DNA from 3 places in the Paenibacillus kandeliae genome. Region 3 is predicted to be linked to each of the others. Evidence: riboswitches for the same ligand, from Rfam matches in the RefSeq annotation. Region 3 holds a riboswitch; each other region holds the start of a gene.
What was found. A riboswitch is a leader RNA that binds a small molecule or an ion and turns the genes downstream of it on or off. The one in region 3 is predicted to bind thiamine pyrophosphate.
Positions count from the first base shown of each region.

Region 1: it holds a riboswitch for thiamine pyrophosphate, as region 3 does, so the genes downstream of both, tenA (thiaminase II) here and ABXR35_RS09135 (thiamine phosphate synthase) in region 3, are expected to answer to the same signal.
Region 2: it holds a riboswitch for thiamine pyrophosphate, as region 3 does, so the genes downstream of both, ABXR35_RS15035 (ABC transporter substrate-binding protein) here and ABXR35_RS09135 (thiamine phosphate synthase) in region 3, are expected to answer to the same signal.

Region 1 is NZ_JBFDUZ010000005.1:107,046-115,367, forward strand. Features, by position in the region: gene ABXR35_RS20555 (ABC transporter ATP-binding protein) at 1-719, opposite strand, end outside; gene ABXR35_RS20560 (ECF transporter S component) at 703-1,299, opposite strand; gene tenA (thiaminase II) at 1,296-1,982, opposite strand; TPP riboswitch at 2,113-2,215, opposite strand; gene ABXR35_RS20570 (S-layer homology domain-containing protein) at 2,341-6,330, opposite strand; gene ABXR35_RS20575 (S-layer homology domain-containing protein) at 6,405-8,322, opposite strand, start outside.
Region 2 is NZ_JBFDUZ010000002.1:283,501-291,822, reverse strand. Features, by position in the region: gene ABXR35_RS15055 (DUF8769 domain-containing protein) at 1-445, opposite strand, end outside; gene ABXR35_RS15050 (hypothetical protein) at 530-712, opposite strand; gene ABXR35_RS15045 (Spo0E family sporulation regulatory protein-aspartic acid phosphatase) at 690-884, opposite strand; gene ABXR35_RS15040 (pyridoxamine 5'-phosphate oxidase family protein) at 1,293-1,709, opposite strand; TPP riboswitch at 2,112-2,220, shown strand; gene ABXR35_RS15035 (ABC transporter substrate-binding protein) at 2,315-3,370, shown strand; gene ABXR35_RS15030 (thiamine-binding protein) at 3,387-3,680, shown strand; gene ABXR35_RS15025 (ABC transporter permease) at 3,677-4,462, shown strand; gene ABXR35_RS15020 (ABC transporter ATP-binding protein) at 4,503-5,324, shown strand; gene ABXR35_RS15015 (TatD family hydrolase) at 5,321-6,109, shown strand; gene ABXR35_RS15010 (response regulator) at 6,237-8,322, opposite strand, start outside.
Region 3 is NZ_JBFDUZ010000001.1:2,144,204-2,152,525, reverse strand. Features, by position in the region: gene ABXR35_RS09145 (serine/threonine protein kinase) at 115-1,617, shown strand; gene ABXR35_RS09140 (hypothetical protein) at 2,021-2,926, shown strand; TPP riboswitch at 3,148-3,255, shown strand; gene ABXR35_RS09135 (thiamine phosphate synthase) at 3,677-4,411, shown strand; gene thiO (glycine oxidase ThiO) at 4,401-5,600, shown strand; gene thiS (sulfur carrier protein ThiS) at 5,649-5,852, shown strand; gene ABXR35_RS09120 (thiazole synthase) at 5,854-6,621, shown strand; gene ABXR35_RS09115 (MoeB/ThiF family adenylyltransferase) at 6,618-7,949, shown strand; gene ABXR35_RS09110 (thiamine diphosphokinase) at 8,186-8,322, opposite strand, start outside.

The sequences.
Region 1 (8,322 bases), on a different contig from region 3:
ATACCCGCTGCCTCCATCTGCGTTCGGTACTGTGTCATGATCTGTGCAGGTGCACCATCGGCGATCAGTTGTCCGTGTGCATCTAGCAGAATGACTCGATCCATCCATTCCACACAGCCATCCAGTACATGCTCCACCACGATCATTGTGTGACGCTTCTCCTGACCCAGCCCTTCCAGCAGAGCGAAGATGTCACGACGACTGGCAGGATCAAGCTGCGCGGTTGGCTCGTCGAAGAACAGCACCTCCGGCTCCAGCGCCAGCAGACAGGCAAGTGCCAAGCGTTGCTTCATACCGCCAGACAGCGTCTCGATATAGGTATGACGATCCACACGCAGACCAACACGCTGCATCACCTCGTCGATGATATGATCCATCTCGGCACGCGGCACAGAGCGATTTTCCAGACTAAACGCAATTTCCTCATCCACCCTCAGCATACAAAATTGCGAATCCGGGTCCTGAAACATTACGCCGCAGGCAGGCTGACGAAATACATCTCCCGACAACTCCGCCTCCTGATGCTCTGGAATTATACCTGCCAACACCCACAACAGCGTAGACTTACCGCCGCCGCTAGGTCCGAGAATCAATACCTTTTCCCCCTGCATAATATTCACATTCAGCTGATGCAGCACCGGCTGCTCCCGATTGTAAAAGCGTACCGACATGTCCCGGCAACCGACATACAGTTCTTGATCGTCAGGATGCGATGCCATGAGCATTTCCTTTTCTGCGGCGCGATTTCATCATTTCGTACGAGTCCAGCACGCCAGTACGACCGAGTGCCTCGACTACCATCTTGGCAAGCAGACCACCGAGAATGATGCCGCTAATCACCTGAATGCCCAGCGTCAGTAGGAACATGGTGGTTGTGTAATAGCCGAATCCGTTGGCGATCACGCTGTACACCATACTGCCAACCGCTGCCAGCGCACCTGACAGCATCATCGTCCACACATTGAATGTGCGATATCCAAAGATGGCAAAGGCGATCTCTGCACCCAGCCCCTGAAATACGCCGATCAACAGCGCCGACAATCCAAAATGACTACCAGTCAGCATCTCCACCGCCGCTGCCGCCACCTCGGCGATTAGCGCTGCACCCGGCTTGCGAATGATATACGCCACAATCGGGCTGGCGATCACCCAGATGCCGAACATAAAGCCTGCGCCAACCGGACCGACTACTGCCGAGATCGGAATCCATAGCGTCGACCAGCCGAGATAGATCACGCCGCAGGCAACGGATAAAATGACGGTCAGCACAACCTCTTTCATTTTCCAATTCCAGCTCATACGGTTGCCACCTCCAACGATACTGGCCAATCCTGCAAGGTATATGCCATATCCCAGAACATATATTCAAACTGACAGCTCAGTATAAAATGCTGCTTCATCCGCTCACGATGCGCTGGTGTAGTCTGCTCTGCCAGCTCATCCAGCCGCTGACAAAAGCGTGCTGTAATGCTGTCCGTCCGATTGCCATAGAAGTCGATCCATTCGTAAAAGGGATGACTCTGATCCGGCTTCACTTCTTCCCACAGCCGTGCACCAATTTCCCAGTACGTCCATGGACAAGGCAGCAGCACCGCCAAAATATCGCCCAGATCGCCCTCCTGCGCAGCGGTCAGCATATGGCGGATATAATGATGCGCGGCTGGAGCGAGCGGATACCCTTGCAAATCTTCATATGCTACACCTGCCACCTTGCAAAAGTTGTTATGCGGGTGAATCTCGCTGTGCAGCACAAACGAAATCTGCTCGTTAAATACCGCCATATCCTCGCGCCGCTCACACTTAGCAATCGCTGTTCCATAGATGCGCATAAACGCATTCAAATATTCAAAATCCTGCTTCACATAATGCGCCAGCTGCTCCGGCTGCAATGTACCCTCTGCAATGCCCCGCACAAACGGATGATCAAAAATCGCCTCAAAAATCGGATCTGCCGCCTGACGAAGCTCCTGTGAAAAACTCATGATTCATCTCTCCCCTGCCTGAAGTGTGTGAAAGCACCTCCTGACCGGAAAATGGATCGCTATCGACCAATATACGCAAAAAAGCCGCCCCAAATGGAGCGGCAGTATAAACGGCATCAACACATTGATCCCTGCACGGTCTCCACTTTCCTACGCTAGTACGAACTAGATCAGGTTCCAAGGGTCCGGGACAATCCCGTCTCAGCCAGTATATGGCTCCCCTAGTGGTCTTTCGATTATGAGCCCTGCATCAGTGCCTATCGAAGCATCTGATGCAGAACTGTTTAATTGCCTTTTACTCTACACAGCGAGATTCTGTCTGTCAAGCCAATATCCTAGCGATCCGATGTCCATACGCTTATCTTACAAATTGATACGTGTCCTTCGGATACTTATTCCACTCATAAGACACATTGAACTGATTCGATCCATAGCCGATGCCATCTTTACGCAAAATCGTGCCGCCGTTTGGCAGTATTTGATTTTGCGAAGTAGGATCGCCGATCACATCCAGCACGGTGTTCCCACGCTTGAGCACGACACCAGTCAGATTGTAATCGGCTGGCGAATAGATCATTACCTCGTCATTGTAATACGAAGCTGCTGTAATATCGAAAAAGTCATAAAATGTGGAGTTGATTACGATGTAGTTCATCCCTTGCGATGTGCCATCGTACACTAACGGAAGGGTAACGCTGCTGATCGTATTCGTTTGTTTCATCCATTTGTAGAATGTAAGACTGTAATCTTTATTTTTACTTGCAGCGGAGACTGTATTCATCAGCAGCACAATTCGTCCATTGGAGCCCTCTACATATTGCGAGAAGTACATATCCTTGGTTGTGATCGGGTCCTGCTTCACCACGAATACGACAGCGCGTCCATCCGCCCCAATCACCCACTGCATCACAGGTAGCGAAGTGAGCTGTAGCATCGAACCATTCAGCGCTGTAGGACCTGTAAACGTAGAATCTGCTGTACCCATGTACGTTGTGAAGGAGGTCTGTCCTGGGAATAAATCGGACAGATCATAGTCCATCGCATTCATACCATATTTCAGATTCACTGTAATGACTGACGTATTCACCAGCAGTGCATTACGCACATTGAGGGTATATTGAACCGTTCCACCATTCCCATCATCCGCTGTAAGGGTAACAGTTGTCACGCCGCTAATCGTGCCTGCTTTGAGCGTGAGGGTATTGCCGTTGACCGACGCATTTGCCACATCCGTATTGCTGGAAGTCAACGTATAGGTCAGTGCGTCTCCATCCTCATCATTGAACAGTTGACTCAGATCGTAATCACGGTCGTTTGTTACACCTGGCGTTAGTATCTGCTCCGAGATGGAAGCAGCAACGGTCGGTGCATGATTGATTTTGACAACCTGCAAGGCAAAGGAGGAGCTATTGCGGCGACCGTATTGATCATATACGTCAAACGTAACGGTCGTATCTCCAATCTGCATCGGTGTCAGCAGGATACGCGCCTGTTTGGCAGATACGGTTGCTATCGAATGATCATACGTATCGGCGGTAACACTGATCGAATCTAGATCGATATTTTGCAAATACGGCATCAAGCCAAACCATACCGGTGGCTTGTTCAAATTGACAATTTGCTGTGGAATGAATGAGATCGAAGCTTCTTCCAGTACCGTTACTGGAATATCGGTAGTAATCTCACCGCCGCGTCCATCGCGTGCATAAACCTTGATCGATGTCATGCCTGCTATGCCCGGCGTTACGCTAAGCATGCTGGCATGTACCGAAGTGTGGACCGCATACACATCCAACGATACCGCTTCATAGGTTAGTACATCCTCATCTGGATCGGAGAACAGCTTCGACAGATCCACATCGGTTGCCGAGCGTCCGACAATCAGAGTCAATGCTTGCGATGTATCTGCAACTACCGGACTGCGGTTCGGTGCGGGCAATACGGTAACAAGCAATTCAACTACCATTTCACCACTGCGCCCATCCTTTGCCGTAATCGCAATCGTTGTGGTTCCTTCCTTCACTGCATGAACGGACAGTTGCGTACCGCTGAGTGTTGCACTAGCAGTGCCAGCAGCCACTGAAGCAGCAGATAATTGGAGCGGATCGCCATCGGGATCGGTAAATATACCGCTCAGGTCGACCGTTTCATCGTCTCCGCGCACCGTTACCGTTACTGGCAACAAGGGAGTAGCAACGGGCTTACGGTTCGGAACGGGCAATACCTCGATCTGAAATGTCATCGTCGATTGTCCAAGCGTACCGTCATCGGTTACGGCATGATCCTTTGCTGTTACCGTTACTTTCGCTTTGCCTACCTGCAAAGGGTCAAGCTGTAGCGTACCGTTATTGTTCAGCGTTGGCTTCGCTACATTCGGCTGATCAACGATGACGCTGTACGTCAATGCTCCCTGCTCAGGATCAGTAAAATAATCACTCAATGTCAACGATACGCCAGGCTGCTCCAAGGTAAGCGTCTGATCTGACGCATTAGTGACGATTGGATTGCCATTTACAGTTACCTTAAATGTCGTGTTGGAGCGTTTTCCTTTACCATCATTGGCAGCAACCGTAATGGTCGCTGTTCCAGCGGATAGGAAGCTGACGGACAGCTCGCCGCCATTTATCGATGGTTTGGCAATCAGCGATTTGGATGAGGATGCCGAGTAAGTCAGCGTATCTCCATCGGGATCGCTAAAATACCGATTCAGATCAATGATTCGATCTGCACGTTTCTCAGTAGCAGCCATCTCTTGAAACGAACTTGTCAAAACTGGCGCCCGGTTGCTAGAGCCGGACGAACTGGAGCTTGTCGGTCCTGTCGTTGTGCCTGGCGAACCAGTTGTCGTCGACAGCCCTGTCACATTGCTGCTCGCTACGCCGTTTGACAAGGACAGATTGCTCACCTGCGTCGTAGAGCTTACATTTACCAGTGCTGACGGATGGGTCACCTGCAAGGTTTGTACCGTGCCTGTTGTATTTAGCGCCAGTGATCCCGAACCGCTCACAGTCAGCTGCGAAATAGAGCTGTTTCCAGTTAACTGAGTCGCTTGGCTACTGCTCACATTGAGATTCTTGACATTTCCTTGCAGTTGTACACTACTTGCACCGTTCGTGACATTCACAAGCGGAAGGGTCGAGCCAGTCTCGATATTGGCATTTGTATTCACATTGACGGTAGATACAACCGAGTTCGCATCCATAACCACATGAACATCCTGCTTGCTCACATTCACATCGTTCAGCACTGCACTGTTGAATACAACGGTGTTATCATCTCCACCTTTGACATTGGTTGTGCCTTCCACCTGAAGCCCTTCCGAATAAAAGTCATTCGCCACACGTTCGGTAATCGTTAGATTGCCCTGAATATGTGCGTGTAGCACAGACATATAATCGCCAGCTATTGTCATATCTCCATAAATGACCGTATCTCCTGCATCCAGCTTCACATTGCCACTGAATTCCGCAGCATCGGCTACAGCTGGCTGACCAGACGCATTCAGATGCAAGGAGCGAATCGCGGTGATGGTGCGTCCATTCGTGTCAAAGGTCAGCTGCGCTCCCTTCAATGCTGCTGCATTCTTTTCATTCAGCAGACCTTGTACATCCTGCCCCAATCCGTAGCTGATTCCGTTGATCTGTACCTGCTGATTCGATACGGCTTGCAGTGCAGACATGCGCTGCTGTGGAAACAGTGCCGACAATAATAGACTTGCCGCATCTACACGATTCACAGCCGCTTTCGGCTGTAGCTTGCCACTATATTCGCTCAATAGCTCATGCTGAGAAGCGGCAATTAGCGAAGGAGCCGCCCATGCACTTGCTCCGCTCCATAGATCAGGCAGTGTTGTACTCGTATCCACTTCCAAATCCGTGTGTGAAACACGCACAGTCAGTGCGACCAATTCCTGCACTGTTACCGAATCCTGCGGGCGGAAGCGTCCGTCGCGATCTCCCTGCATCAATCCTGCCTGCTTCACTGCCTCGATGGCAGACAAGCTCCATGCTGATGCCGTAACGTCGCGGAATGAGGAGGTTGGCTGTGCTGTCACAGGTAGGTTCAGTGCTTGAACGAGTAAGGATGCCAGCTCCTGACGACTCAATGCTGCCTGCGGACGAAACTGTCCATCCGGCGAGCCCTGAATCAATCCGACCGCAAACGCGCGATGCAGCTGCTCTTGTTGTGCGGCGGATAGTGCGCCAATATCGGTGAGCATTTGCGCCGAGGATTGCATACTCTGTTGTGCAGACGGAGCTGCCTGTACGACTGCCGGAATAGGTAATGACGGCATCGCAACCAATAATGCCGCAGCCACTTTCAGCGCAATGGTTTTATTTTTTTTCATGAACCGATCCTACCTTTCTCTTTTCCGAAAATGGGATATGTCGATGATACAGATGCAAAAGCTACGCATAACGCTTATGGCTGTGCCGGTTCATAGACACCCAGATCCGTATCGTCTGCGCCGGAAGTAATCGTCCACTCGGAGGTGGTAAAGCTAGCAGGATTGCCTGCGGTACGTGCTTGTCTGCGAAGCATTTGATCGGATGAGAAGGTAGCAATATCCATCAGCTGATTTTTGTAATATAGCTTGAGTGTAACCGGTTCTTCTACATCGCTCAGCTCAAGGTCACCATAATAGACATCACCTTGGCTCAGCAGATCGTTCCCGGTATTTTCTTGCACAACGAGCGTAGATTTCGATTGTATGACTGCTTGCGCATCATTCAGTATGAAGGTGCGGTTCATTTGCGATGTGGATATGTTCAGTACCAGATCGCTGTAATGAATCGGCGTCGTTGTCGGATTGTATAGCTCGATGGCTTGGTTTTGCGCATCCTTCCATACCAGTTCCGAGATGAACGGTCCATTTTTCACTACCGAGACGTTTACACTCTGGACATTCGTCCCGCCTTGCCCATCATTGACTGTGAGATTCAACGTTGTTTCTCCTGCACCAACAGGCGTTGCCGTCAGGATGGAGCCATTCATCGATGTCTGCATGACGCTCGAATCGGAGCTGGTGGCGGTATAGCTCAGTACGTCATTGTCCTCGTCGCTAAAGAGTGTTGCCAGATCGATAGTAAACGGTTGATCCAGCAAACCGATGCTGAATGGAGCCAACGTTTGTTGGATAGACGGAAGATGGTTCGATTTAGGAGCTGTCAGCTTGACCTTAAATATCTGGGTTGCATACGTACCCTGCGGATCAAAGGCACGCAAAATCACCGTCAATTCTCCCTCGCTGATCGGCATCAAATTCAGCTTGTCGCCCTCTATCGTTGCCTGCATATATGGCATCGTCACCAAAGCATCATAGACCAGTGGATCACCATCGGGATCACGGAATAGCTCGGAAAGGTTAATCGAATATACGTCTGGTGTGGCGCTTAATGTCAGGTTATCCATCTGGCGTATAACCTCTGGCTTGCGATTCAACTGTATGATTGGTTGGACCTGTACATGGAAGCGCACATACGCCGTACCGCCGCGACCATCGCTAGCATTGATCGTCACCTGTGCCGTACCGGCATGTTGCCCAGATAATACAAGCTGATCTTCTGTCATGGATGCACTCACTACATTCGTATCATCAATCGTATACGTGTAGCTGAGCGAGTCACCATCTGGATCACTAAACAGGCTGGAAAGGGACAGCGGATCGGAAGAATTCCCTGCCAGCAGATTCAGATCACTCGGCGTATACAGTACTAGCGGATTCCGATTGGGTTCTTCTTGATACGTGGAAGCAACTACGGTATACGTAAACGAGGTTTCTGCCATCTTGCCTTTGGCATCTTGGGCTGTAACCGAAATACGCGTATGTCCCGCAGCATTCGGATGAATGATCAGACGGGAATGGCGAATCATCGCATCTGCCACATACACATCCGAGCTTACCGTTCCATAGGTTAATTCGTCTCCATCCTCATCGTGGAACAATCCGTCCAGCTCAATGTCACTCTCATCTTCGCCAAGCATTACCGAACGATCTGACAATGGATGAGTAACGACAGGCGCTTGATTACTCTTCTTGTCATCTGCACGATTGCTATTATTATTGGATGGTGTAGTAGAGGAACCGCCCGCATTCGGAACAGCAGCTAAGATCGGATTGCCGAAAATAACTTGCTTGTCCGTCACCCCAACTGGCAACTTGATCGCATCTGGTACAATGCGCTGATCCATATTGATCCGTGCATTGGGAGAAGTAACCTGAATCTGTTCTACTTTGCTGATACCTGTAATTTGCAAACGCTGATCGGTATTGATGATCAACTGCTTCGTATTGGCTTGCAAATCTACACGAGTAACGTCTTGTTGTACTTGAATCTGG
Region 2 (8,322 bases), on a different contig from region 3:
TAGCCCGTCGAAATCCCGCCTCTATATCCGAACGTCCCTCTAGCTGGGCATACTGCACAAACCGGCGGTACACTTCAGCAAGCGCATCTTGCTGAGCATATCCATACCCCGGTGAAAAGGTTCCCCAAGCGGTATGCCCAGATGGCGGTGCTTGTAGCTCTGGTGCTGCCCGGAACGTACCTTCATAAATCTCACCTCGCTCGGTCAGCTGCGTATCCAGCACACAGTCGATGATACGGCTCGCCCTCTGAATGTCTTCTTCCTCACCACGCAGCAGTAAACCAAGCGCATAGTGACCACTTTCGCGTGTATCGTGATGCTCTCCTTCACCCCAGACCATGCCTACCTGCTGATCATATCGTCTGTCCAGCTCTTGCATCGCTTGCCGGATCAAAAACTGCTTATCCGGCGATAAGGCATGTATGTTGTTGCTCCCTTTTGTCATCTCACGGATCATCCTTTCGCAGCTTGCCAGTATGTATTGTTCACAGTATGATGCTCCCTTCATGCGTGTGCAATAAACTTGTTTTCAGTCATAAACCGCAGCGTAATGCCATGACGGTTGCCTCCTTGCAGCCCTTGCGGTTGTGCCTATCTTGATGCGCACAACAAAAAACGCCCTATCGGCAAAAAGCTGCCAATCGGCGTTTGATTTCAAGATCCTGCCACCAGAGATAGCGGCGGTAGAATCAGCAATTTTTATTCCATTCATGAGCCGTCTCCTTCCCTTTACGCTGCTTGCATTGCAAATAAGAATCCAGAATGCGATCCAGCTGCTCGGACTGGTCGATGACCCGGTGATCTCGGATACCGTGCTCGGCTGCCATCTGGTTTAGAATGCGGCGCTCCTGCTCAATTTGCTGCTCAATCTTTTCCAGGTCCAAGGAAAACACCTCCCGTAAAATATCCCTTCCAACCTGCACAGTCTATCTAGTTACGGGCATAGTTTCCTTCGTTATCTCCCGCTATAGTATGGTTTGATTTGCGAACGAATGCTGCTTCCTCTATAGGTGTTCTATATATCTTAGTCGTTTATATTAAATTGTTAGTATTATATTGGTTATACCTTAATTTCGTGTTATGTTTCAAGTTCCTACAGTACCTATTTTATCCTTATTTTGGAAACAAAAAATGACAAAAAATCCGGTTTGGAATTTTGTATTTCACGATAGAAATTTACAAAATTCGTCACCGGATTTTACGAATGCCCATTACGACGGGGATTCACCTGTGTAACAAAATACGACAGACGTACCTATCTCATGTCGTAGACTCAGGCGCAACCGGCAGGATTAGCCCTGCCAGGTTTGTTTGTTGCCGTCCTGATCGGTATATTCGATGGTTTGTGGTTTAATATCCAGCACTACATAATCTGGATCATCTGGTCCTGAGAACCATTGCGTAAAGTTGTCCTTCCAGACCCGTTGCTTCAGCTCTGCATTGTCGGATACGGTAGCTGTAGCTTGCACTTCAACTACTTCATTGTTGCCGCCTTTTTCGTAACCGAGCAACAGGTAGCAATTCGGGTTTTGCTCTAGTTCTTCGACTTTATGGGTTTTGCGGTCCGTTGCCAGATGGATATTCAGTCCTTCATTGTAAAGCGCCATATAACGAACTTTAGGCTTGTTGTCCTCTACCGTACCAAATGCACAAAACGGATTGTTGGACAGGGCTTTGACGATTGCTTGTTCTTCGGTGGATGTACTCATAATCAAGCTCCTTTCGCGTATCGGGACATAGTTATTTGGCTCTTGCAGATACTGCTCCTATCACGGACATTTATCCTGATCGCTCAGGTTCATTCGTCCTATGACAACGGATATATACAAATGTTATCCGTTTATGGTTAAAAAAATACTTCCTTTCATACATACCCGGTGTAGCTGGCAGTGAACCTGTTACACCTTGTTTTTGAAAATGGACTTGTCGAATGCCACCGTCTCTGGAAAGGTCATCTCCATCTCTATCTCACAGGAATACTTGTTCAGCAGCGGAAGGATACATGCCGCCAGTTACCCATGCGCGTGCTTAGTATATTCGTTACTGTGCTCGCGGCTGACCTGCTGGACAGTTATCCGCGGCTCGTCTATAATTACAGCTAGAAAAAGCGCATAAATATCTAGGGGAGCTGGGGAGCCGGCTGAGAGTGTATGTCCATCATACAGACCCTTATACCTGATCTGGATAATGCCAGCGTAGGAAGTGAAGCATGCCATGTATGTCTACTCCATATATGCACCTATGTCGTCCCAGTCCGGGGCGCTTTTTTTATATTTTAAGCAGGATTTATAGAGGGGAGTCTTACCGAAACATGATGACATTACGCAAAAAAGCAGGTCTGTTGATCCTACTGACTCTACTGCTGATCATGACTGCCTGCGGACAACGCAGCAGCGATAGTCAGAATAGCAGTGGCAGCACAGACAACGGAACAGCGCTAAAAGATGTACAGGTTGTACTGGATTGGACGCCAAATACGAACCATACCGGTCTGTATGTCGCTCAGGAGATGGGCTATTACAAGGATGCTGGTTTGAATGTGAAGATTATCCAGCCTGGTCAAGGCGGTGCGGATACAATGGTTGCCTCTGGTCAGGTGCCGTTTGGCATTAGCTATCAGGAGAGCGTGACACAGGCGCGTGTGCAGGATGTGCCGCTCGTATCCATCGCAGCTGTCATTCAGCATAATACGTCTGGCTTTGCTGCTCCGGTGGATCGCGGCATCAAGTCGCCTAAGGATATGGAAGGCAAATCCTATGGCGCATGGGGTTCTCCGGTTGAGGAAGCAGTGATGAAATCGATCATGGACACTGACGGTGGTGATGTCAGCAAGGTGAAAAGTGTCAATATCGGTGATGCCGATTATTTTACAGCTGTAAAAAAAGGAATTGATTTTGCATGGATCTTCTACGGCTGGACAGGGATCGAAGCCGAGCTGCGCGGCGAGCCACTGGATATGCTGTATGTGAAGGACTACTCGCCCAATCTCGACTACTACACCCCAGTGATCGTAACGAACGAAAATGAAATCAAAAACGATCCTGAATTGGTCAAAGCGTTCCTATCCGCTACAGCCAAAGGCTATGAGTACGCCATTGCTAATCCTGACAAGGCTGCCGATATTCTGATCAAGGCGGTTCCCGATCTTGATCCAGAGCTAGTCAAAGCAAGCCAGAAATGGCTGTCGCCACGCTATCAGGATGACGCTTCCCAATGGGGTCTGCAAAAAGAATCCGTCTGGACCGGCTATGCCGACTGGATGTACAAACAGAAGCTGCTCGACCAGCCGCTGGATGCCAGCAAAGCATTTACCAATGACTTCTTACCGTCTGCTTCGGCAACGACCGAGCAAAGCACTACATCCAAATAATAAGGAGGAAGATTCCATGTCCAAAACATTGCTCAGTATTCAGGTTATTCCCAAAACACAACCCGGCGAAGATTCCTACGACTATGTGGATGCCGCGATTGAAGTGATTCAGTCCTCCGGTGTGCAATATGAAGTACATCCACTCGAAACGACGATGGAAGGCGAATTGGAGGAGTTGCTGGACATCGTGCGCCGGATGCACGAAGCACTCGTCGAGAAGGGCAGCCCCAGCATCATTTCCCAGATCAAAATTGCCCATAATCCAACCGGCATCAGCATGGACGGTCTGACGGAGAAATACCGCGCATGACGGTACGTGAATGGTGGAAAGGCATATGGCCGCCCTTAGGGGCGGTCGTTTTGTTACTGTTGCTCTGGCAAGCAGCGACGTCGCTGTTTGGTATTGAAGATTGGATTCTGCCTGCTCCGCTACAAATTGCACACGAAGCGGAGAATAGCTATGATCGGCTGCTCGGTCATACGTGGGCGACGCTCAAGCTGACTTTATCGGGCTTTGCCATCGGTACGGCAACAGGGCTTATCGTAGCAGGCGTGCTGCATTATATTCCATTTCTGCGGCGTGCCTTATATCCGCTGCTTATTTTAAGTCAAAATATTCCGATTATTGCGCTTGGACCGCTGCTTATTATCTGGTTCGGCTTTGGCATGTTGTCCAAACTGATCGTTATTGTGCTGGTGTGCTTTTTCCCCATTACGGTTGCCGCGCTGGGCGGATTAGCCGGTACGGATCGCACCATGCTAAACTATATGCAAATGATCGGCGCTTCTCGCAGTCAGATCTTCTGGAAATTGGAATTGCCATACAGTCTGCCTGCCGTCTTTTCGGGATTACGCATCGCTGCGACGTATAGCATTATGGGCGCGATTATCGCGGAATGGATCAGTAGTGATCAAGGGTTAGGCTATTATATGCTGCTGCAAAAGTCTGCTTTCCGTACCGATCGAATGTTTGTCGCCATTATGATTGTGGTGCTGCTCAGTCTGCTCATGTTCTCCATCATTGTTCTGCTGGAGAGATGGTGCATCCGCTGGCAACGACCGCAGGAGCAGGGAGGAAATGAGCGTGGATAACGACAATATACTGAACGCAGGTCAACCGAATTCCATCCCTATGTCAAAGCGCGACGTTCCATCAGCCAGTGTAACGACAGCACATTCATCCTCTTCCGCCTTTTTAGAATTACAAGGTATCGGCAAGTCGTTTGGCAAAGGCGGCAATCGGTTACATGTGCTGGATAACATCTCGTTATCAGTACAGGAAGGCGAATTTGTCTCTATTATCGGTCCATCCGGCTCCGGTAAAAGTACCTTGCTGCAAATGATCGGCGGTGTGATGCTGCCAGATCATGGCGAAATTGTGCTGGATGGACAGCCTATCACCGGACAGCGTGGCAAAGCAGGCTATATGCCGCAGCAGCCCGCTCTGCTGCCGTGGCGCAATATCGAGGATAATGTAGTACTTGCACGCGAAGTGGCAGGCATGTCGCGCCGCGAATCGCTGGAGCAGGCACGGCGCTGGCTGGAGCGCGCTGGACTGGGTGAGTTCCGCAACGCCTATCCGCATACATTGTCCGGCGGTATGCAGCAGCGTGCTGCCTTTGTTCGCGCCTTGCTCGGTCCGCAGTCGCTGCTCTGTCTGGATGAACCGTTCAGCGCACTGGATGCCTTTACCCGCAGCGATATGCAGGCATGGCTATTACGAATATGGGAAGAAACGCGGCGGTCGGTCGTCTTTATTACGCATCATATTGAAGAAGCCCTGCTGCTATCCGATACGATCTACGTGTTATCTGCACGACCAGCGCATGTGCTAGAAAAGGTGACCGTGCCTTTTGCCAGACCGCGGCGTGAGGAGCTGGTAGATACGCCGGAATTTGTCGCCTTGCGGCGCCGACTGACCGATCTGCTACGTGCGGAGGTGAGCAGCCGATGAAATGGATCGACACGCATATTCATCTGGATCAATACAGCGACACTGATATTCGTACGATGATTCGCGAATTGCCGCGTTATGGTGTAGCGCAGCTGATCGCCGTTTCGATGAATCGGGAATCCTGTATGCGTACGGAACAGCTAGCACGACAATATCCTGGCATTGTTCAACCAGCGTACGGGTATCACCCAGAGCAACCGTTGCCTCAGCAACATCAGACCAAGATACTGCTGGAATGGATCGAGGCACGGATACATGAAATGGTAGCGATTGGCGAGATTGGTCTGCCGTATTATCGCCGTCAGGAATGGGCGGCGCAAGGCTCCACGCTGGATAAGCAAGGGTATATTGATCTGCTAGATCAATATTTGCGCTTGGGTCGTTTGCATGACAAGCCTGTCGTGCTGCATGCGGTGTACGAGGATGCCGATATCGTATGCGATATGCTGGATCAGCATGGAATCGAACGTGCTCACTTTCACTGGTTCAAAGGCTCGGCACAGACGATCCAGCGTATGGCGGAGCGTGGGTATTTCATTTCATTCACCCCAGATATTGCATATGAGCATGACATCCGTGAGCTGGCAGCTGCCTATCCTCGCGAGCTGGTGATGACCGAAACAGATGGACCGTGGCCATTTGAGCATATGTTCGCTGGTAAGCCGACAATGCCGAGCATGGTAGTGGATGTATGCCGCGAATGGGCAGCGATTCAGAACATGGATGTGGGCGATGCGGCTGCCTTACTGTACGCTAACGCACAGCGGTTTTACGGATTGTCCTAAAGAAACAGCACAAAGCCCGGTGATTGCGACCAAATGCTATAAACGCATATGGTGCAACCACCGGGCTTCTTTGCATATAAACGAATTCATTCCTCTATTCGACAGCCGCCTCATGCCAACCTGTTATTTACCATTCATCATTGTACTCCTGCCCATCTGCCTGTTCATGGTTCAACCAAACCTGCATCATCGATAGCAGCTGTGCAATATTCAATGGCTTGCTCAAATAGTCAGACGCGCCTGCTTCCATACAGCGCTTGCGGTCGTCCTTCATCGCTTTGGCGGTGAGGGCGATAATCGGCGTATGCTCCCATTCTGGCTGACTACGCATATAACGGATCGTTTCATATCCATCCATAACCGGCATCATCATATCCATCAACACCAGATCAGGCTTCACCTGCGGTAGCACATGCAGCGCTCGATTACCGTCAGGAGCACTGAATACGTGCATATCCCTTGTTTTTAACATGCGTTCCAATGCGGAGATATTCCGTGCATCATCGTCCACAATCAGCACTCGCTTGCCAGCCAGCACACCTGCATCGGGGTAGACCTCGCCTGTATCCACCAGCGGCGGCATCTCATCCGGTGTATCCTGCTGATCTATCGGCAGGGATGGCAAATATAGAGTAAACGTGCTGCCTTTCCCCTGCTCACTTTCCACTGTCACGAAGCCGCCTAGCAAGCGCGAGAATTCTCGGCAAATGGACAATCCTAGTCCAGTACCACCATAATCGCGCTCAGTAGCCGCCCCATGCTCCTGCTGAAATGCCTCAAAAATCTGCTGCTGTCGCTCTCTGGCGATGCCGATTCCGGTATCTGTCACGGATATAGCAATCATATGCTCTACATCGGACGGCACGCTATAACCGGAGGCAGGCAGCACCTGCGTAGCAGGCTGGATCATCAAAGTAACAGAACCACTGCGAGTGAATTTGAACGCATTGGATAGCAAATTTTTCAGAATCTGCTGCAATCGCTTGCCGTCCGTATGTAGACTGTCCGGCGTTCCCTCAGCGATGACAGAATGAAATTCGATACCGCGCTGCTCTGCCATTTTGTCAAAGGTATACCCTAATGTTTCTGGAATATCTGTAATGGATACTAGCTCAGAATGCACATCCACCATACCTGCTTCCACTTTGGACAAATCCAATATATCGTCGATCAACGCCAGCAGATCCTCGCCGGAACGGTGGATAATACTACCGTATTCCGCCACTTCGTCTCCATCATGCAGCGGCTCGCGCTCTGCCAGCAGCTGGGCAAGAATGAGAATACTGTTGATCGGCGTGCGCAGCTCATGCGACATATTGGCAAGAAACTGGCTTTTGTAGCCCGAGCTTGTTTCCAGCTTGTTCGCGTACTCTTCCAATTCCTGCTGCGTCACTTCCAACTCATGCGTCTTCATTTCAGCAAATTGACTACGCTCGCGTAGCTGTTCATTCGTTGCCTGTAATTCCTCCTGTTGCACCTGAAGCTCTTCTTGCTGGGCTTGAAGCTCCTCCTGCTGCGCCTGCAACTCCTGATTCAGCTGCTGCGTGCTATGCAGCAGTTGATCCACTTTCATCCGACTCTCAATGCGATCAATCACCAATCCAAAATTGGCACAAATCAGCTCAATCAATTGCAGATGACGACGGCTAAAGGTATGCAATGTTCCTAATTCCAGCACAGCCAGCGTGTGATCATTGAATACAATCGGAGCAACGACAATTTGCTTCGGTGTTAGATGCGCCTGTCCGGTCTGAATACGAATCGGATGTTCTGGCGTTGCTTCCAATATGACCATCTGCTTATTGTTGGCAACACGTCCGATCATGCCCTCGCCGGGTTGAAAGGAAGATACAGCATCTGGCATATCGGTATACGCCGAATACGAGCATTGCAGTTTAAAGTATTTCTCGTGTGCGGGTTCTGCATTTTCGGTATAATACAGCAATCCATATGCACCATCCAGCAGCGGTACAAGGCGGGTCATCAGCTTCTCCGCCAGCTCGGACTTGTTGTTGATTCCTTGATAAATATTGCCAGTGAGAGCGAACTGAGTTTGCACCCAGTTACTGTCTTCCATTTCTTCCGATGTCTCTCTCACCTTACGGTTATGCAGCTCCAATGCGGCAGACATATCATTGAATGCTGTAGCAATATTGGCAATTTCGTCGCCGCCAGTTACTTGTAAACGTGGCAGCTGTTCAGCCGCCTTGAAG
Region 3 (8,322 bases):
CTTTTCTTTTTTTATACCCGCTTGAGGAGATCATCACTGTTCGCTGCCATAACTATAGACGAACTGTAAGGAGCTATACTATAGCTTTTTATAGGAGGGGAGATGTAGGTAGAAATGGTTTTTCCGACACGACTGCAACAAGGAATGATTGTGGAGCAGCGGTATCGTATTGAACAACGGATTGGTAGCGGTGGGATGAGTCATGTATATTTGGCACACGATTTGAAGCTGCCCGGCAAGCAGTGGGCGATCAAGGAGACGATATCGCTACCGTCCAAGTATCGCGAAGCGGCAGCTGAAGCACGGATGCTGACCACGCTGGTGCATCCTTTTTTACCGCGCATTGTAGATTATATTCAAAGTGATCCAGATGGCTATACTTATCTGGTGATGGATTATATTGATGGCGATACATTAGAGCATCGGTTCCACATGGAGCCGGATACGGTAAATGGCGATTTTATTACGCGCTGCGGTGATCAACTGCTGAATGTACTAGAATATTTGCATCAGCATAATCCCCCTATCGTATTTCGCGATATGAAGCCATCCAATGTAATGATTACGACTCAGGGTGAGATTCGTTTGATTGATTTTGGCATTGCTCGTACATTTAAGCCAGAAGAAAATCAGGATACAGTAAAGTTAGGCACGGTTGGTTTTGCTGCACCCGAGCAGTATGGTAGTGGACAGACCGATCACCGCTCTGATCTGTATGGTTTGGGAGCATTGCTGTTGTACTTGTCTACTGGGGGCAAATACAGTGAGTGGCATAGTGAGGTAGAAGCTGCAATTCGACATGATATAAAACCAGCTGTTGTACAAATATTGCGTCGCCTATTGCAATATAGTCCTGCCAACCGTTTTCAGTCGGCGCAAGAAGCAAGAACTGCGCTGCATCTTGCTATTGGGCATGTGAATGCTCGTCATAACGATGAATCTTCTTCCACCATACTGCAATGGAACAAGACGACACAGGTCATTGCACTGATCGGAGCGACATCAGGAACAGGAACGACTCATACAGCGGTCAGTATTGCTCATTATCTTGCCCGGATTGGGCATAAAGTCGCATTGGTCGAAATGAACAGCTATCCTGGCGCATTTGCCCGCATTCAGCAGGTGGCATTGCAGGGAATGGCTGAACAAGATAGGCTAGGCGAATCGCGACGGTTTGAGCTAGAAGGGGTAGATTACTGGCGTGAAGCGGCGCGAGCGGAAGTGGTGTCGCTGCTTAGTGGTAGCTATCATTTTCTTGTGCTAGATCTGGGCGGATATCGGCGCAATGATCGGTTAGAGGAGTTTTTACGTGCCGACTTGCCGCTTGTAGTCGGTTCTGGAGCGGAATGGAGGTATCAGGACATACTGAATATGGTTCAGGATTTGCGGCGGTATACACAGGAGAAGTGGCAATATTGTCTGCCACTCGCACAGGATGAAGCCGTACAACGATTGCAGAGAGAACTAGGAACTGATCATGTATATAGCTTGCCATGTCAGTCTGATCCGTTTGATCGGCAGCAAGACACCGATGAATTATTAGCTGCTCTTTTGCGCAATTACTTACCGTCTGTTCCGCGTAAAAAGCGTTTCCGATTCAGTCTTTCCCTGTTTTAAATTCGGTTTTGCCAAATTAGAATGTATAAAGTCGCAGATGCTTATAGAGCAGATAGGGTACATATGATTACTCCAGACTCGTTCTTTTATCACTTTGAAGCAATAGTAATATATTATAAGCTGTACTAAACGGCTATCTGCGACCTCAACCACACCTGTTCACTCTCTATTCGTAGCAAAGGTTAATGGATACGGGCCATCCGCAAACATTGTACAGCCACCGTTTCAGGGCTGCGATTATGAATCGCCATGTTACAAGGAACATTTGCACCGGCATATTGTTGTCGGTTGCGCCCTGATGTGCTGTCAGTCTGCTGCCTGTATACACACGAACGCACAAACAGGATCATAAACCGACTGCTTATGATCCCACGGATAGCCAGGGAGATAAGGGGGAGTGAATATGACGACGGTTATGTTTTGGAGTCCAGACAATGGACAAGGCAAAACGTCTGCGCATACAGTTATTACAGCTATTACAGCTGCATTGCAATACAGAGCACGTCTGCTTCTCTGCCATAACGATGAACGTGGACAAGGTGTGGAATATGGATTAAGTGCCGATTTGAGCCAGACAGCAGCAGACATCTGGAAGAACGGACCGGGCATTGATCGTCTACATTATTTACAGCAATCGGGCATTTTAAATGCAAGCAATGTAACGGATAATATGGTTCCACTTGTACGTGATCGTCTTCATTTGTTAGCAGGAACCAAGTACGGACATCATGATGCCAATCGCAATCCGGTATTTTGGAAAAATCTATTTCAGGCGGCAAGTCAGCATTATGATCTGGTGCTGATGGATGCTGGTTGTGGTGCAGATAAGCTTCCCTTGCTGCAACTGGCGGATCTAGTTGTAGTGAATTTGGGACAGAATCGGGAATCTCTGCATAACTTCTTTGCCAATCCGTTGTACGCGGACTGGGAATGGCGCTCATCGTGGATGCCAGTCATTGGTGCCTATCAGCCGAAAGGCAAGCTGACGGAGACCGAAATCAGCCGTCGCTTTGGATTGCAGCGTCAGTTGTATACACTAAATCATTGCCAGCCGCTACAGGATGCTTGGAATGTGCAGCGTTTGTTATCCTTTATGCGTAATCGTTTGGTTCTGGATTGGCCGGAGCAACAGCTAGGTCAATTTTTCAGACAATCCTTTTTGCTGACCTCTGGTATGTTGGAACAATTGGAACAGCAGGAAAATGCAGCTTTGCCGCAGCAAGCAGTACTGGCAGGCGAGCGTTCCACGATTCATCGAATTCGTCATCTAGCATTGAAGATGCCCTCTCTTGTATATTCTCCCGTCTGATGGAATGATAGCCGATATTGTGTGATCCGCACGCCAAGTGTACGCCGATAAAGCATAAGTACAGAATATAAAATGCACCGATGGTGCATTTACATAAATAAGCAACTATATGACATGAACTAAGCCGCAAGCCGATTGATAAAGGTAGATGTTATATTTATATTTGCTTTATTGAAATAGGTTTGCTAAGATGAAAATGTTTGAAACGACAATTGCATATCCATATGCACTAGGGGAGCCTATAGAGGCTGAGATGACAGCGAACTGCTGACGAACCCTTTGGACCTGATCTGGATCATACCAGCGTAGGGAAGTGGAAGAGCATACACGATATGAGAAAAATAAATAAGTATTCCGTGCTTTATATAGCATCAAGTATGGTAGGAATAGAGTGCATTATCATCTATTATATGGTGCGTTGTTATCATGTATTAGATCATGGATGTACCAGATCATGAGTGTATCAAATGATGATCACGATGATTCCATTCAATCATACAAATGATGTGTAGAGAAGCTGCTACATGGAATGACTTTTTCTATTTCACCTCATTCATCTGGTATTGCTCTGGGCAGCAGACAGATCACTGAATGTGTAGGTGTATCTCTATGTAGACCCTGTTTATTATATAATGATAAAATAAACAGCCACTTTCCAATAGGAAAGTGGCTTTTTTGCGTAACATTTGTCTTACTCAGCGCCTACGATCCATTACTCATACAAACGAATGATACAAAGAAGGTGACACAATGCAGCTGCATGTAGTTACACCCGGAACATTATCGCAGCAAGATATCATCCATATCAGCTCGCTTATTCATCCTCATGTTACAGCTATCCATATTCGTGAAAAAAGCTGGACACAGCAGCACATTCGGCAGACCGTGCAGCAGATGTTGCTACGAGGAATACCTGCGTCTAAGATCATGGTGAACAATCATCCAGAGTTGGTTGTGGAATTGGGTATCAAAGGTGTACATATGCCAGAGTTTGCACCCATGCCGACCTATAATAATTCCAGTGATCGTAGTGATCGCGTCCTGAGCGTTGGTGCGTTATCAGCGGGTCCTAATGAACCATCGTCAATGATCATCGGTCGTTCTGTCCACAGTGCTCAACGTGCAGTAGAAGCTGAGCAGGAAGGCTGTCATTACGCCATATTCGGTCATATTTACGCTACTAACTCCAAATTGGGGATGGAGCCGCGCGGTATAGAGGAACTGGCACAGGTCTGCTCAGCATTGCATATTCCGGTTATTGCCATTGGCGGCATTCAGCCACAGCATATTGCCGAGCTACGTAGCGCCGGAGTGGCTGGTATAGCAGTGATGTCCTCTATATTTACTGCTCACTCTCCGTTGGAGAGCGTTCAGCAATATGTAGCTGCTATTCAACATATAGGGACTGTACAAGCCGAACTTATACAGCCACCTGTTTCATTCGATACCCATACCAGCGGAGGGAGTGACATCCATGCGAAATAAAGGGAAGTACGATGTGATCGTTGTTGGTGCAGGTGCCATTGGTGCAGCCATTGCACTGGAATGCCAAAGTCGTGGAGCAAGCGTCGCCATAGTAGAAAAGCAACATCCAGCAGCAGGAGCTTCTGGTGCGGCGGGAGGAATGCTGGCAGCATCATCTGAGCATTTTGCCCATCCTGATTTACAGCGGCTTGCATTAAGCAGTCGTTCACTCTATCCAGCATTGGCACAGCGGTTGCATGATTGCACCGGAATCGATATTGGGCTTCGCAGTGAAGGATTTCTTTTACCAATTGAACATGCAGCCACTACTTCATCCAATTCTGAGCATATAAGTAGCGCCTATTCAGAGAGTGATGTATACAGTGAAACCAGTCAGCAGCAAGAATTGGAATGGTGGGATTCTCAACGTTTGGCTGTAGTCGAGCCGTATATACGGGCAGATCGAGGCATGATGTATAACCGTCATGAGATGCAGCTTATTCCGCGACTACTGACAGAAGCGCTGGTCGGAGCCGCCATTTCTACAGGAGTAGCAATGTATCGGGATCATGATGTGATTCGGTTGCTGCGTGAACCGGGACACCAAGGTATGGTGCGTGGTGTAGTGACCGATGACGCTGTATTATATGGCGAGCATGTAGTATTGGCTTCTGGTCTAGGTACAGCGCGACTATTAACGGCGGAACACTGGCGTTTACCTTTTATCCCAGTTAAAGGGGAACTGATTGAACTGCGTACACCTACACCTTGGCTGCACCATACGGTTTATGGTGAGCAGGTGTACTTGATTCCAAAGCATGGTCATCGCATTTGGGTTGGAGCTACCAGCAAACCGGGGCAGCGAGATACAACCTTTACAGCGGGAGCAGTGATGGAGTTGTTGATGAAAGGTCAGCGTTATATCCCACGACTTGCCGAGGGTGAATTATTACGCTGCTGGGCGGGTGTACGACCCGGAACACCGGACGAATTGCCATATCTCGGTGCTGTTCCGCAGATGCCCAGATTATGGATCGCCTCTGGACATTATCGCAATGGAATTCTGCTCGCTGCTGGAACAGCGAAATGGATGGCAGATGGTATAGCTGGACGTGGCAATGCTGCCATTCCAAGCTGCTTCCATCCCGAGCGTGCCTTGCATTCTTTAAAAGACATGAACACTCCATCTGTTCCTATTGCTACATCATGAACAAATATAGGGCAAACTAAAAATCGCCAACGAAAGGAAGACATGGCTATGGAGTTGATTATTAATGGGAATACACGAACATTTACCGAATCGCCAGGCACCGTACAGCAATTGCTAACCATTCTACAATTGCAGGAGAAGATGGTCATTGTCGAGCATAATGAACAGATTTTGCAAAAGCAGGATCATGGGCAGGCTCAGTTAGAAGCAGGCGATAAGCTGGAGATTGTACATTTTGTAGGAGGTGGCTAATATGTTGAATATTGGACAGCATCAATTCTCATCCCGCCTATTGCTAGGCACTGGTAAATTTAGCAATCTGGATATACAGACGCAGGCAGTAGAAGCTTCAGGCACAGAAGTATTAACCTTTGCCGTCCGACGTTTGAATTTGGAACGACCAGATGAACCGAATATTTTGGAACGGTTAGATTTGAAAAGGTACAAGCTACTGCCCAATACTGCGGGTGCTCACACAGCGGAAGAAGCGGTGCGTATCGCCCGTCTCGCCAGAGCATCTGGATTGTGTGATATGATAAAGGTTGAAGTCATCGGCAATGACGCATTGATTTTACCAGACCCGTTGGAAACGTTTAAAGCCTGCGAAATCTTGCTGGCGGATGGGTTTACGGTACTGCCATACATTTCTGATGATTATATGCTGGCAAAAAGGCTGCAACAGCTCGGTGTACATGCTGTCATGCCAGGAGCATCACCGATTGGCTCTGGACGCGGGATTCTCAATCCGTCTTCGTTGGAATGGATTATTGGCGATGCGACTGTGCCTGTGATCGTGGATGCGGGTATTCGTTCCCCTGGCGATGCAGCGCGTGCGATGGAGCTGGGTGCTGATGCCGTACTGCTCAATACAGCGGTATCTGGTGCAACTGATCCGGTACGTATGGCAAATGCCATGCGATTGGCTGTGGAAGCTGGTCGATTGGGCAGAGAAGCAGGCATGATTCCGGTACGGCAGTACGCAGTGGCAAGCAGCCCTGCAGAAGGGATGATTACGACTTGAGTCGAGACGATAAACGAAATATGCAGCAGTCTGCTGCTTCATTGGATCAACAGGATGAGCGTCAACAAGCTGAATCCGATCTACCACAGCATATAGCGAAGGACAATCCGCAAGCTGCATCGGATCTATCGGAGCGCATAGTGGAAGACAAGCAGGAAGTTGCTCACGATCTACTGGAGCATACAGTAGAGGACGAGCAGCAAAAGGCTGCCGCAGCCCTCTATCAGGCAGAATCCGATGAACAAAGACAACAGGAACAAGAACAGGATATCGAGCCGCCAGTATCCTCACCTGTGGCTGATACACATCAACGTTACTCACGGCAGGAGTTGTTTACACCACTTGGACGGGAAGGTCAGCAGCAATTGCTGCAATCAACCGTGCTCATTATTGGTGCTGGCGCACTGGGTTCCAGCTCTGCCGAGACATTGGTACGTGCGGGTGTAGGACGCGTGATCATTGCTGACCGCGATTATGTGGAGTGGAGCAATTTGCAGCGTCAGCAGCTATTTACCGAGCAGGATGCTGCACATCGTGTCCCTAAAGCGATTGCGGCTCGTGATCGTCTTCGACAGATCAACTCCACGGTACAGATTGAAGCACATATCGCTGATGTGACAGCGGATGAGATCGAGGAATGGGTGGACGGCGTTGATCTGATTATGGATGCGACCGACAATTTTGAGACTCGTCTGCTGATCAATGACATTTCGCAAAAGCACCGTATTCCGTGGATTTATGGCGGTTGTGTGGGAAGTTACGGAATTACCTTTACCATTGTTCCTGGTGTAACGCCGTGTCTACAATGCTTGATGGAATCGGCACCGCTTGGCGGGGATACTTGTGATACGTCGGGTATTATTCCACCAGCTGTGCAAATGGTTGTTGCCCATCAAACCACCGAAGCGTTAAAGCTGCTCAGTGGGCATAGCGAGCAGTTGCGGGGAACACTATTGTCATTTGATTTGTGGCGCAATGAGCAGGTTTCGATCAAAATGAATAGTGCTCGTCGTACCGGCTGTCCATCATGTGGAGAGCATCCGACCTATCCGCATTTAAGTCATGAAGGACAGAGTAAAAGTGAAGTGTTATGCGGACGCGATACGGTACAGATTCGTCCCGCACAGCGACAACAGCTTGATCTCCCACAGACGGCTCGTCGCTTGAGAGGGCAGTCAGAGCATGACGTGACCGTAAATCCATTTCTGTTGTCGATGACACTGCATGAGGGGAGACGAATGGTCGTCTTTCAGGATGGTAGGGTGATGGTGCATGGTACAAAAGATATTGCCGAAGCACGAACGATATATCACCGTTATTTTGGTTAAATACGAATGATATTTGTCGCTGAGCAGGTAGATATGGAGCGAATCGGCTACATTTTCCATCAACAGCAGCTAAAATTTTAATGATAATTTGAGCAGGTTATTCGGCTATTTTGAAAAACAGTGGAATAATAGCGAAAAAAGAGATGTAAGTCACAATGACTTACATCTCTTTTTCATAGAAGAATAGTTGCGATTTATTGTACTTACGTATAACAATAGCGAAGCGTTACCTTCGTTTAATCTCGGCTTTGAATGATCATCAACAGACCACCTTCGATGGTCACCTTACCTTGCTCGGCTGCCAGATGATTGCTGATCCCCAGCGATTGTCCCATGCGTAGCGTAGCATTTTCCAACGGATACTGAAATCCTT